DNA from 3 places in the Streptomyces sp. NPDC048560 genome. Region 1 is predicted to be linked to each of the others. Evidence: riboswitches for the same ligand, from Rfam matches in the RefSeq annotation. Region 1 holds a riboswitch; each other region holds the start of a gene.

Region 1 (3,759 bases):
TCCCGCCTCGCCGACGAGGGCAATCTCGCGGCCGCCCTGCGCACGGCGTTCGCCCGGATAGCGGAACTGGAACGGGTGCTGGTCTTCATCGACGAGGTCGAGGAGATCGCCCCCGTACGCGGCGAGCGCCAGGAGCCGGGTATGCACGGCGTCACCAACGAACTCCTCAAGCTCATCCCCGGTTTCCGGGAGCACGACGAGCGGCTGCTGGTGTGCGCCACCAACTCCATCCGCTCACTGGACCCGGCCTTCCTCCGTCCGGGTCGCTTCGACTACCTGGTCCCGATCGGCACCCCGGACGTGGCGGCGCGGGCGGCGATCTGGTCCCGGCATTCGGCACGGCGGGACGACGTCGACGTGGACGCGCTGGTCGCGGCGAGCGAGCTCTTCACCCCGGCAGATATCGAGCACGCGGCACGCACCGCCGCCCAGGCCGCCTTCGAACGCGATGTGGCCGAGGCCGGCGCGGACACCGACGACTATCTCGCCGCGCTCAGCCAGTGCCGGCCGACGGTCACCCCCGCGGTCATCGCGGAGTTCACCGCCGACATCACCACTCACGCCCGGACCTGAACGGATGCGCGGCCGCCCGTCGCTCCGCCCTCCCGCGCGATGCCGTGACGTCGGCGCGTCACGGCGGAGGCGGGCAGCGCTCCGGGCAGACTTTCCCCATGGCCAACGTAACGAAAGCCGCCCTCGAAGGCGGCCCCGGGGATCTCCCCGAGCGGATCGTCCCCGTCACCGAGTCCGGGCTCGACGTCAAGATCCCGTTCCGGGGCGGGTACGAGCACTTCAGGGCGACGGACCGCCGGAAGGAAACGACGGAGGGCCCGTTGCCGGTCTACGAATGGTGGGAGCGCACGGAAGTACCCGGCTAGAAGCCCGCGCCCCGCTCCCCCGGTACGCACCCCGTCGCGGCCCGCGCATACGAGCGCAGCGCACTGACGACCTCCGGTCGTGAGCGGCGGCCCGCCGGCACGTCCATCTGATACCCGTCCTCCATCGCCACGAAGTCCGACTCGTGTGCGCGATGTCCGACAGCGCGAAGTGCCCCTGAGTCTCACCGAGCACCAGGATCCCCTGGTACACGCCGATCTGGCGTTCCGTCAGGACGCTGTCCAGGCCGGCGGCCTTCGGGTCGCGCAGGGTGCGGGGCCAGCACTCGAAGAGAAGCCGTGGCGGCTGGTCCTGCGGGCCGGCTGCCATGCCGGACGCGATGCAGGTACGCAGCCGGTCCCGGGCGTCCGTGTGCCGCTCGGCCGCCATGTCACGGTCCCGGCGGAAGCGCTCGATCGCCTGTCGACGTCCTCGATGCCTGCCGCTGCCGCCGTACGGAGGATCGCTCCGGCCCTACCCCGGGCACCCGAGCCGTACACATATGACTAAATAATCCCAATACGGACTTTTGAAGCAATAATCTTCTATAACCCATAGCATTCATTTCACCCGAACCGCACCGGTATCACCTTCGCGCAAATCGCCCTTTTCGGACTCAGTGGCCAGCGTCACGTCCACGATCGGCAGATTCCCGACATGCACCGCGGATCCCTTGCGCGAGAAGAGAGTTGGCTTCGCGGTTCGGGTGAATCCATTCACGATCATGTTTTTCGATCTTGCAAATGAATTGTGATCCGGAATTCGGGACTTGTCCCTTTCGGCATTTCTCGCCTACGGTCACCCTCAATCCGGATGGAACGCCGAATCCTGCCGCTGTCCGGAAACCCAGACCACTCACGCCCGGCAGGAGCGGGGGACCCAGGTAAGTCGCCGATCCGTTATGCGGAACGGCTCGGGGTTAAGTCGCAGTCACCTGCGGCCAGGCATCTCCAGCCTGAACCCGACAGCTCACCTCGTAGGCACCGGAGAGGAATTCACCATGCCCACGATGGGTAAGCACCGCCGTACCAAGCGCAGCCCGCTGTCCCGTGGCCTCGTCGCCGTAACCGCAGGCGGAGCCGTTCTCGCACTTCCGGTGATCGGCGCCACCACCGCGTCCGCCGCACCGGCACAGTCCGTCACCGCCGAAAGGGCGGGTGTATCGGCGGCCGCCCCCGCCAAGGCAATCACCGCGCAGAAGGCCGGAATCACCACCTATTCCGTCGTCAAGGGTGATTCCCTGTACAAGATCGCCGACGGGCATTCCCTGGACGGCGGCTGGCAGCGGCTGTACAAGGACAACAAGAAGGCCGTCGGCGACAATCCCGGGCTTATTCGCCCGGGCCTCGAGCTGGCGATCGGCGCCAAGTCGAAGGCCAAGGCCTCGGGTTCGTCCGAGCGCACCGCGACGGCCGACCGCGCCGACCGCGCCGACCGCTCGGAGCGGTCGAGCGCTCCCGTCGCGAAGAAGGCCGCCGCTCCCGCCGCCGCTCCGGCAGCCGCCCCGGCCGCCGCGCCCGCGACGTACACGAACGACCTCGACGGCTGGATCAAGGAGTCGCTGGCCGTCATGGCAGCGAACGGCATCCCCGGCACCTACGAGGGCATCCACCGCAACATCATGCGTGAGTCCTCGGGCAACCCGCAGGTCGTCAACAACTGGGACTCGAACGCAGCTGCGGGCACCCCGTCCAAGGGCCTCCTTCAGGTGATCGACCCGACGTTCCAGGCGTACCACGTGCCCGGCACGTCGATGGACAGCTTCGACCCGGTCGCCAACATCACCGCGGCGTGCAACTACGCCGCCGACAGGTACGGCTCCATCGACAACGTCTTCGGCGCGTACTGATCCCCTGGCCTCGGCCGCGGTGTCACTGCCGGGTGGTGAGGGTCCGACGGGCCCTCACCACCCGGCAGTTCCGCGTGTGCACAGGCCGTGGAAGACTCGCCCCCATGCCCGAACTCCAGCTCCTGCGCCCCGATCACGCCGCAGCCCTGTTCGCCTTCGAGCAGGAGAACCGCGCCTACTTCGCCGCCTCGGTCCCGGACCGCGGCGACGACTACTTCGCACGGTTCGACGCACGGCACAGCAGCCTCCTGGCCGAACAGGCCGAGGGGCTGTGCTACTTCCACGTGCTGGTGGGTGCGGACGGCGAGGTGCTGGGCCGGGTGAACCTGGTGGACGTCGCGGACGGTTCCGCCGACCTCGGGTACCGCATCGCGGAGAAGGCAGCCGGGCGGGGCCTGGCCACGACCGCGGTCCACCGCATATGCGTCCTGGCCGCCACCGACTACGGCCTGACGGCGCTGCGGGCCTCGACGACCCTGGACAACGCCCGCTCCCAGGCCGTGCTGACCCGCACCGGTTTCGTGCGCACCGGTGAGACCGTGCTCGACGGCCACCCGGGGCTGTCCTACGAACGGCCGCTGGACCCACAGGCGCTGCTCCCCTGACCCGACGGTCCTGGGGAGCAGCGCGTGGCCCACGTAAGGGGGCGGTGGCGAGCCGGGGCCGGCCCGCCACCGCCGCGGGCAGGGCTGCGCCGCCCGATGTCGGCGTCAGTCGCGGACGGTCTCCTCGCGGACGATCGAGCCGCTGACCGCGTCGACCTCGAATTCGGTCTTGTTCCAGTCCTTGGCCACGACATCGACCGCCCACACCAGGGTGTCGTCGTCGTTCGTGTCCAGGCCCATCGACGTGACAGTCCCCTTCTTCTTGTCCGTCGCCACCTTGGCCGCCTGCGCGGGCGTCTGCTTGGCCTCGGCGATCCAGTCGGCCATCTGGCTCTTGTCGGCGGCGTCCTGGTCGGCGTCGGGCTCCGACTCGATCACCTTGCCGGAGACCCCGTCGATGCGGATGGTGTGCGCGGCGCCGTCCGTCTC
Region 2 (3,759 bases), on a different contig from region 1:
TACTCGAAGCTCCTGTCCGAGCGGATCGTCTTCCTGGGAACGGCCGTGGACGACACCGCGACGACCGACCTCATCGCCCAGTTCATGTACCTGGAGCATGCGGAGCCCGACCGGCCGATCTCGCTGTACATCAACTCGCCCGGCGGAGCGTTCACCGCCATGGCCGCGATCTACGACACGATGCAGTACCTCACCTGCGAGGTGGAGACCTTCTGCCTCGGCCAGGCCGGCTCCTCCGCGGCCGTCCTGCTCGCGGCCGGCGCCCCGGGCCGGCGACATGCCCTGCCCGGCGCCCGGGTAGTCATCCAGCAGCCCTCCCTGCCCGAGCCGGTGCGGGGGCAGCCGTCCGATCTGGAGATCGAGGCACGGGAGTTGATGCGTGAGCGCGAGATGCTCACGCGGATGCTGGTCCGGCACACCGGCCGGTCCGTGGAGCAGGTCGGCGCCGACCTCGACCGGGACACCTTCCTCGACGCCGCGGCCGCCAAGGCGTACGGGGTGGTGGACCACGTCATGGAGAACCGCAGCCCGTCCCAGCCGCCGCACACCGCGAGGTGAACCGCCCATGCGCCCACCGGAGTTCCCGCCGCTCCCCGCACTGACCCGTGCCGAGGGGGAGTTCATCGACTGCTACCTGGAAGTGCTCGACCAGGTGGGCCGGATCAACCCGGCCCGCGGCAGTGACACCTACAGCGCCCTCCGGGCGGCGCAGGCACTGGCGTCCCGGGCGGCAGCGCTGCGGGACGCCCTCGCCTCCATGCACGAACGGGGCGAGACGCAGATCCACGCGGGCACCCTGGCGCGGGCGCTGCGGGTGCTCGACGGGGAACGCCGCGCCGCGCGCGTCACCGTGCCCCCCGTCGGCACGAGTTGATCAATCGCTGAGCCACCCGCCTTCCGGCCTCCTCCAGGACTTCCCGAGCGCCCTGCGGCGACACCGTGCGACACGCCCGGTGCCCAGACCGAATTGCCTCGCTCGTTCGGCGTAGGCCGTCACTCTCACGAGGGACGGCTCAACTTGCGCAACCTGCCTGGACTGTGAGCGGAATTCAGCGCTCCGCCGCTGGTACGAGGCCGGTCGGGCACTCCGTCACCCGTCTCGAATCCACCCTGTCCACCCGAATGGATCAGTCGTGACGAGCCTCACATAACACCGTTTCAGCTCGGAAAACAGGCACCGGGTGAGTCAAGATCCCTGGGACGACAAGCCCCCGCCACCGCGGCGGGGCGGTCCGGGCGGACGCCGAGTCCTGCCGCTGTCCGGATGACTGGTCGACAGGAGTGGATCGGCAGGAGTGGAGGACCCGAGCACAACGGGCCGACCGGGAAACCGGCCGTCCCTCGGGGTGAAGCCGCCGCGTGCGGCCGGGCAACTTCGCCAGCCCGAACCCGACAGGTCATCCTTCACAGGCGGCTGACGAAGGGTTGCGCATGTCTGCGCAGGTTCATGTCCCGTCACTTCTCGCCCGGGCCGGTACGGCCTCGGTCCTCACTCTCGCGATCGGCACCACCATGCTGGCCCCGGGCGTCGTGAACGACGCCGAGGCCGCGACCCACTCGACGAAGGCGCTCAGCATCGCCGCCTCGAAGAAGGGCTCGCCCTACAAGTACGGCGCCGCCGGCCCCCGCCGTTTCGACTGTTCGGGGCTCACGCTGTACGCGTTCAAGAGGGTGGGCAAGAAGCTCCCCCGCACGGCTCAGCAGCAGTACAACAAGACCCGGCACATCGCCTCGTCGCAGCGACAGCGCGGCGATCTGGTCTTCTTCCATTTCGGCCGGAGCGTCTACCACGTGGGCATCTACGCCGGCCACGGCCGGATCTGGCACTCCCCGAAGTCCGGGTCCGTCGTGCGCCTGGAGCGGATCTGGTCCAAGAGCGTCTGGTACGGGCGGGTGCGATGACCGGCGCCCCCGCTGCCTCAGTGCAGCAGGGGGCCGCCCACCAGCACGAGCCCGAGCGCGGTGAGCGCCGCGCCGCTGCCGCCCTCGATCGCCCTGGCGGTACGCGGCCGGCGCAGCCACCGGCCGAGCCGGTCCACGAGCAGGGCCACGGCCGGGAACCAGATCAGCGCCAGCAGCACCACGACCGCGGCGAGCAGCAGCGTCCTCGGCAGCGGCGGCTGCCCGTCCGGCACGAACTGGGGCAGCAGGCTGAGGAAGAGCACCGGCGCCTTGGGATTCAGGGCGTTGGTCAGGAAACCCTGCCGCAACGAGGGCCCGAGTGCTTCGGCCGCCCTTCCAGGTGCCGCGTCCGCGTCCGCCCCGGCCCCCGCCGGGGGCCGCCGCAGCGCGTACAGCGCGCTGAGTCCGAGGTAGAGCACGTACGCGCCGCCGAGCAGCTGGACGGTGCGGAAGAGCACGGGCATCGTCACCAGCACGGCGGCGAGGCCCGCCACGGCGAGCGCGGTGTGGACGAGCAACCCTGCGGCGACGCCCACCGCTGCGGCCACCCCGGCCCGGCGCGAGTCCAGGGCATTGCGTACGACCACGGTGAAGTCGGCACCCGGCAGCGCCACCATCGCGGCGGCCACCCCGGTGAAGGCCAGCAGTTGTGCATCCATGGGTACACCATGGACCGGACGGGCCTTTAGCATGTACTTGCAATCTCCTGGGTCTGCCAAAAGGAACGCTTAATGTACGACCCGACGCGCCTGTCGGCGCTGGTGGCGGTCGCCGAGTCCGGGTCGATCACGCGCGCCGCGGCCCGCCTCGGATACACGGCCCCGGCGCTCTCCCAGCAGCTGGCGAAACTGGAGCGGGAAGCGGGCGCGGAGCTGTTGGTGCGCCACCACCGCGGAGCACGGCTCACGGCGGCCGGGGAACTGCTGGCCGGCCGGGCCAGGCGGGTGCTGGACGAGATGGACCAGGCCCGGCACGAGCTGGCGAGGCTCGCCGGGCTGTCGGGCGGCCGGCTGCGCGTCGCCACCTTCACCACGGCCGGGATCCATCTGCTGCCTCCGGTGCTGAGCGCGTTCCGGCGCGCCCATCCGGACGTCGAGCTGACCGTCACCGACCTGGAGCCGCCCGACGGGGTCGCCGCCGTCGCCGCGGGGGAGGTCGATCTGGCGCTGACCCACGCGTACGAACCGGCGGTCGCCGATCCGCCACCCGCGGGGGTGGTCGTCGAGCCGCTGCTGGTCGAAGAGCTCGTGCTGGTCACCGCCGTCGGGCAGGTCCTCTCGGAGGGCACGGGGCGGCTGCCGGTCACCGAGCTCGCCGGCCGTCCCCTGATCAGCAGTGCGCCGACGCATCCGCCCCGGCGCGGGGTGGAGAGCGCCCTGGCCGAGGCGGGGGCGACCCCGGCCGTGGTCTGCGAGTCCCCCGGCTACGCACTGGTGTGTGCGCTGGTGAGCGCCGGCCTCGGCGCGGCCGTGGTGCCGGAGATGGTCGCCGCGATGTCTCCGACGCCACTCGCGGTGCGGCGGCTCGACCCCGCCGGTTTCCGGCGGACCATTTCGGTCGTTCATCGGGGCGACCGTGCGACGGCGGCGGCAGCGACCCTCACGGCTCTGCTGCGCAGCGGCTTCGGCCGCGCCGCACCGGCGTGACGACGACCGCTTCGGCCGGGCCGCGACGGAGGGGAACGGACCCCGTGCATCCGCGTCGTGACGACGCCCTTTTCGTCCGAGCCGCGACGGCGCGAGGACGGACCCGTGCGGGCGGGGCGCCACTGCGTCGCCCGGAACCCCTACGGACGTGCCGCCAGGGCGTGCTGACGGACCGTTTCGCCCGAGGTCAGCTCTGGACCGGTGCGGTCCA
Region 3 (3,759 bases), on a different contig from region 1:
GTACGACGTCTTCGCGGGAGGTGTGCTGGAGCGCATTCCGTCCCGGCGCACCCTCGCGGTTCCGGACCCGGTCCACGGCACGCTCTAGAGCGGCAGGAGGTCCGGGCGCTTGGCCTCGACGTGGTCCCCGGAGGACTCACCGCGCAGCCGCCGCCCGATCCAGGGCACCAGGTACTCGCGGGCCCAGTGGATGTCGTCGCGCCGGTCGTCGAACGGCCGGCGCAGGGCCTGCGGCGGCCACGGCTGATCGGGGTCGGCCGGTACGTCGATGCCGAGGACCTGGGCGGCGCGCAGCGCGACCCTGGTGTGTCCCTCGGGCGACAGGTGCAGCCGGTCGTCGTCCCAGGCCCTGCGGTCCTGCACGGACCGCAGCGACCACAGGTCCAGGACCGGGCAGTCGTAGCGGTCGGCGATGGAGCGCACATGGGCGGTGTAGGTGGCGATCTTGCCCCTGAGGTGCCGCAGCACCGGCATGTGGCGGGGGTCGAAGCCGGTGGTGATCATGACGGTGCCGACAGCTCCGGCGAGTTCGGCGACGGCGCGCTCCAGACGCTCGGCCACGTCGTCGGGGTCGCTGCCCGGCCGCAGGATGTCGTTGCCGCCCGCGCAGAAGCTCACGAGGTCGGGCGCCAGCTCCTTGGCCCGCGGGACCTGTTCCTCGACGATCTGGTCGAGGAGCCGGCCGCGTACCGCGAGATTCGCGTACCGGAAATCGCCGTGCCGGGAAGCGGTGAGCCCCGTGGCCGCGTGGGGGTCCGGGAGCTGATCCGCCAGCAGCACCGCGAAGCGGTCCGCCCAGCCGACGAAGGTCCCGTCGGGTCCGGGGTCGCCGACGCCCTCGGTGAAGCTGTCGCCGATCGCCGCGTACGACCCTATGACGCCCTTGACGCCGATGACGCCCTGAAGACCACGCTGACTGAGTTTCGAATCGTCTGCCACAAGCGCATATCCTGCACCCGCCAATGTGACCTACGCGACCGTAATAAGGGGTTGACGGGTGGTGAGATAAACCACCCGGTCAGTTTTTGGTAAAGCCGGAATAAGTGGCGGGAACCGATGCCCCGGCGGGAACACGAGGAAGGGCGGTGCGCCGCCGCGCACCGCCCTTCCTCACTGCCGCTCGTCTCAGATGGAGACGCCGTGCTGACGCAGGTACGAGACCGGGTCGACGTCCGAGCCGTAGCTCGGGCCGGTGCGGACCTCGAAGTGGAGGTGCGGGCCGCTGGAGTTGCCGGTGGAACCGGAGAGGCCGATCTGCTGGCCGCCCGTCACCGTGTCGCCGACCGAGACGTCGAGCGAGGTCTGGTGGGCGTACTGGGAGTACATGCCGTCCTCGTGCTTGATGACGACCTCGTTGCCGTACGCACCGCTCCAGCCGGCCGAAACGACGGTGCCGGGGCCGATGGCCCGGACGCTGGTGCCGGAGGCGGCCTGGAAGTCCGCACCGGTGTGGTAGCCACTGGACCACATGGAGCCGGAGGCCCGGTACGGCGTGGTGACGGTCGCGTCGGCCACGGGGGCCGCCCAGCCGGAGCTGCTGCTCTCCGAGGCACCGGCGGAGGCGCCGGTGTCCGTGGAGGTGGCCGAATCGGCGGCGGCGGGGGCCGGGTCGGAGGGCGTTTCCGCCTTCGGGGCGGCGGTCTCGGGGGCCGCGGACGCGGGGGCCGCGGCCTTCGGCTCGGCGGCCTCGGGGGCGGGAGCCTTCGAAGGAGCGGCCTTGGCCGGACCGGACGCCTTGGCACCCAGGGTGAGTTCGGTGCCCGGGAAGATCAGGCTCGGGTTCTTGCCGACGACCTCTCGGTTGTCCTCGTACAGCTTCTGCCAGCCGCCCTTGATCTTCTGCTCGGCGGCGATCTTCGACAGATAGTCGCCGGCGACCACGGAGTAGGTCTTCGGGGCTGCCTTGGACACGGCGACGGGCGCGGTGTGCGCGGCTGCGACCGAGGCGGCGGAGACCTTCTTGGCGGGGGCGGCCTGCTCCGCCGCGTTCGCTCCGGTGGCGCCGATCAGCGGAAGGGCGAGGACGGCGCCGCCGGCGCCTGCGGCGAGGATGCCACGGGCGATCGGGCTGGACTTGGTACGACGGTGCTTACCCTTTGCGGGCATGGGGCATTCCTCTCCGGCGCCTACGAGGTGAGCTGTCGGGTTCGGGCTGGAGATGCCCGGTCGCACTGTCGCGACTTCACCCCGAGCCGTTCCGGATTCCTCCGGGACGGCGGCTTACCTGGGTCCCCCGCTCCTGCCACACGTGAGTGGATGCGGATTCCGGGCGGCGGCAGGATTAGGCGGTCCGTCCGGATTGACGGTGACCGTAAGCGAGTAAGGACGGCCCTAACAAGCCATGTCCGACCTACCGGAATGCGCGATTCAATTCCGGCACGGATTTCCGGTCACACTCCGTGGATTACGGATCTTGGCATTCCATGCGGCGAAAGGAATAGCCGTCGGCCGGGCCGCCACACACCGTCACGGATATGATCCCGCTCACCAGTCGTCCGCCATCTCCCCCATAAGCAGGGCATGTTCTGCTAAATGCAGCAATACGGACATGACCGGATCCTGGAGGGCCACGGAGCCTCGGCACCTTGGCGCCCGGCTCACCCAGGAGCCCGGTGCGGACCCCCGGACGCGGCCGCGAGTCGGGGTTCGTGACGTACGACGGGTGGCTTTCGGCAACTCCGCCGAGCGGCGAGCTCCGCCTCTCGCGTCCACCCCGATCACCCTGGCCCTCAAATTCGGGCAAATCACTACATTGCCACTTCTCGGGGCGCGCGAGCCGGACGGAACGGAGAGCTCCGGGGCAAGATGATTGCCTGAGGAATCAATGTCGTATCGTCACATCCGTGCCCTCGTCGGCGAGCAGCGCCGACGCCAGACACTCCAGGAGTCAGCGTGACGCAGCAGCTGCCGCAGGTCCCCCCGTCGCACACCGAGCTGACCGGTGTCCGCAACTTCCGTGACGTCGGGGGCCTGCCGACCACGGACGGCCGGCGGGTGCGGTTCGGGCGGCTCTACCGCAGTGGTCACCTGGCGCAGGCCACCGAGCAGGACACGGTGTTCCTCGACAAGCTCGGGCTGCACACGATCTTCGACTTCCGCAACGCCGCCGACCACAGGCTCGACGGCCACGACGTGGAGCTGGCAGGCGTACGCAACGTCAACATCCCGCTCTCGGACCCGGCCGACGGCGCCGAGTTCTGGCGGCTCGTCCGCGACGGCAACATCCAGCAGCTGCGCTCGATCCTCGCGGACGGCAAGGGGGCGGACCGGATGATCGCCTCGTACCGCTCGATCATCAAGGACCGCACCGCTGAGCACAGCCGGGTGCTGCACGCCCTGGCCGAGGACAGCGTCCCGGCCCTGATGCACTGCGCCGCGGGCAAGGACCGGGCCGGGCTCTCGATAGCGGTGTCGCTGCTCGCCGTCGGTGTGGAGCGCGAGGCCATCGAGGCGGACTACCTGATGTCGAACGACGCCCACCGCCGGTACAAGGTGAAGCGCAGCGACACCTCGGCGGTCGGTATGTCCGACGAGGTCATGGAGCTCCTGAACCCGCTCTTCGGCGCGCGCGCCGAATATCTGGCCGCCGCCTTCAGCACCATCGAGGAGGTCTGGGGCGGTACCGAGCGCTACCTCGGCGAAGGGCTGAAGCTCTCCCCCGAGACGCGTGCGCGGCTGCGGGAGCGCCTCACCGAGGAGGCGTGACCGCTCCCCCGTCTCAGCCCTTGCCCGCCACCTCGAACAGCACGTAGAGGAAGG

Evidence for each region. A riboswitch is a leader RNA that binds a small molecule or an ion and turns the genes downstream of it on or off. The one in region 1 is predicted to bind cyclic di-AMP.
Region 2: linked by a shared signal. The riboswitch ahead of AB0C82_RS26570 (C40 family peptidase) and the one ahead of AB0C82_RS29680 (transglycosylase SLT domain-containing protein) in region 1 are both predicted to bind cyclic di-AMP.
Region 3: linked by a shared signal. The riboswitch ahead of AB0C82_RS11165 (LysM peptidoglycan-binding domain-containing M23 family metallopeptidase) and the one ahead of AB0C82_RS29680 (transglycosylase SLT domain-containing protein) in region 1 are both predicted to bind cyclic di-AMP.

What each region holds. Positions count from the first base shown of each region.
Region 1 is NZ_JBEZIJ010000012.1:246,267-250,025, forward strand. Features, by position in the region: gene AB0C82_RS29665 (bifunctional GNAT family N-acetyltransferase/ATP-binding protein) at 1-573, shown strand, start outside; gene AB0C82_RS29670 (DUF5988 family protein) at 672-878, shown strand; gene AB0C82_RS29675 (hypothetical protein) at 1,438-1,602, opposite strand; cyclic di-AMP (ydaO/yuaA leader) riboswitch at 1,686-1,872, shown strand; gene AB0C82_RS29680 (transglycosylase SLT domain-containing protein) at 1,877-2,725, shown strand; gene AB0C82_RS29685 (GNAT family N-acetyltransferase) at 2,830-3,330, shown strand; gene AB0C82_RS29690 (PepSY domain-containing protein) at 3,436-3,759, opposite strand, start outside.
Region 2 is NZ_JBEZIJ010000010.1:282,692-286,450, reverse strand. Features, by position in the region: gene AB0C82_RS26580 (ATP-dependent Clp protease proteolytic subunit) at 1-558, shown strand, start outside; gene AB0C82_RS26575 (hypothetical protein) at 566-874, shown strand; cyclic di-AMP (ydaO/yuaA leader) riboswitch at 1,245-1,428, shown strand; gene AB0C82_RS26570 (C40 family peptidase) at 1,432-1,902, shown strand; gene AB0C82_RS26565 (LysE family translocator) at 1,920-2,561, opposite strand; gene AB0C82_RS26560 (LysR family transcriptional regulator) at 2,634-3,548, shown strand; gene AB0C82_RS26555 (ATP-binding protein) at 3,736-3,759, opposite strand, start outside.
Region 3 is NZ_JBEZIJ010000003.1:277,068-280,826, reverse strand. Features, by position in the region: gene AB0C82_RS11175 (STM4011 family radical SAM protein) at 1-88, shown strand, start outside; gene AB0C82_RS11170 (SGNH/GDSL hydrolase family protein) at 85-894, opposite strand; gene AB0C82_RS11165 (LysM peptidoglycan-binding domain-containing M23 family metallopeptidase) at 1,126-2,106, opposite strand; cyclic di-AMP (ydaO/yuaA leader) riboswitch at 2,111-2,282, opposite strand; gene AB0C82_RS11160 (tyrosine-protein phosphatase) at 2,893-3,705, shown strand; gene AB0C82_RS11155 (DUF6126 family protein) at 3,719-3,759, opposite strand, start outside.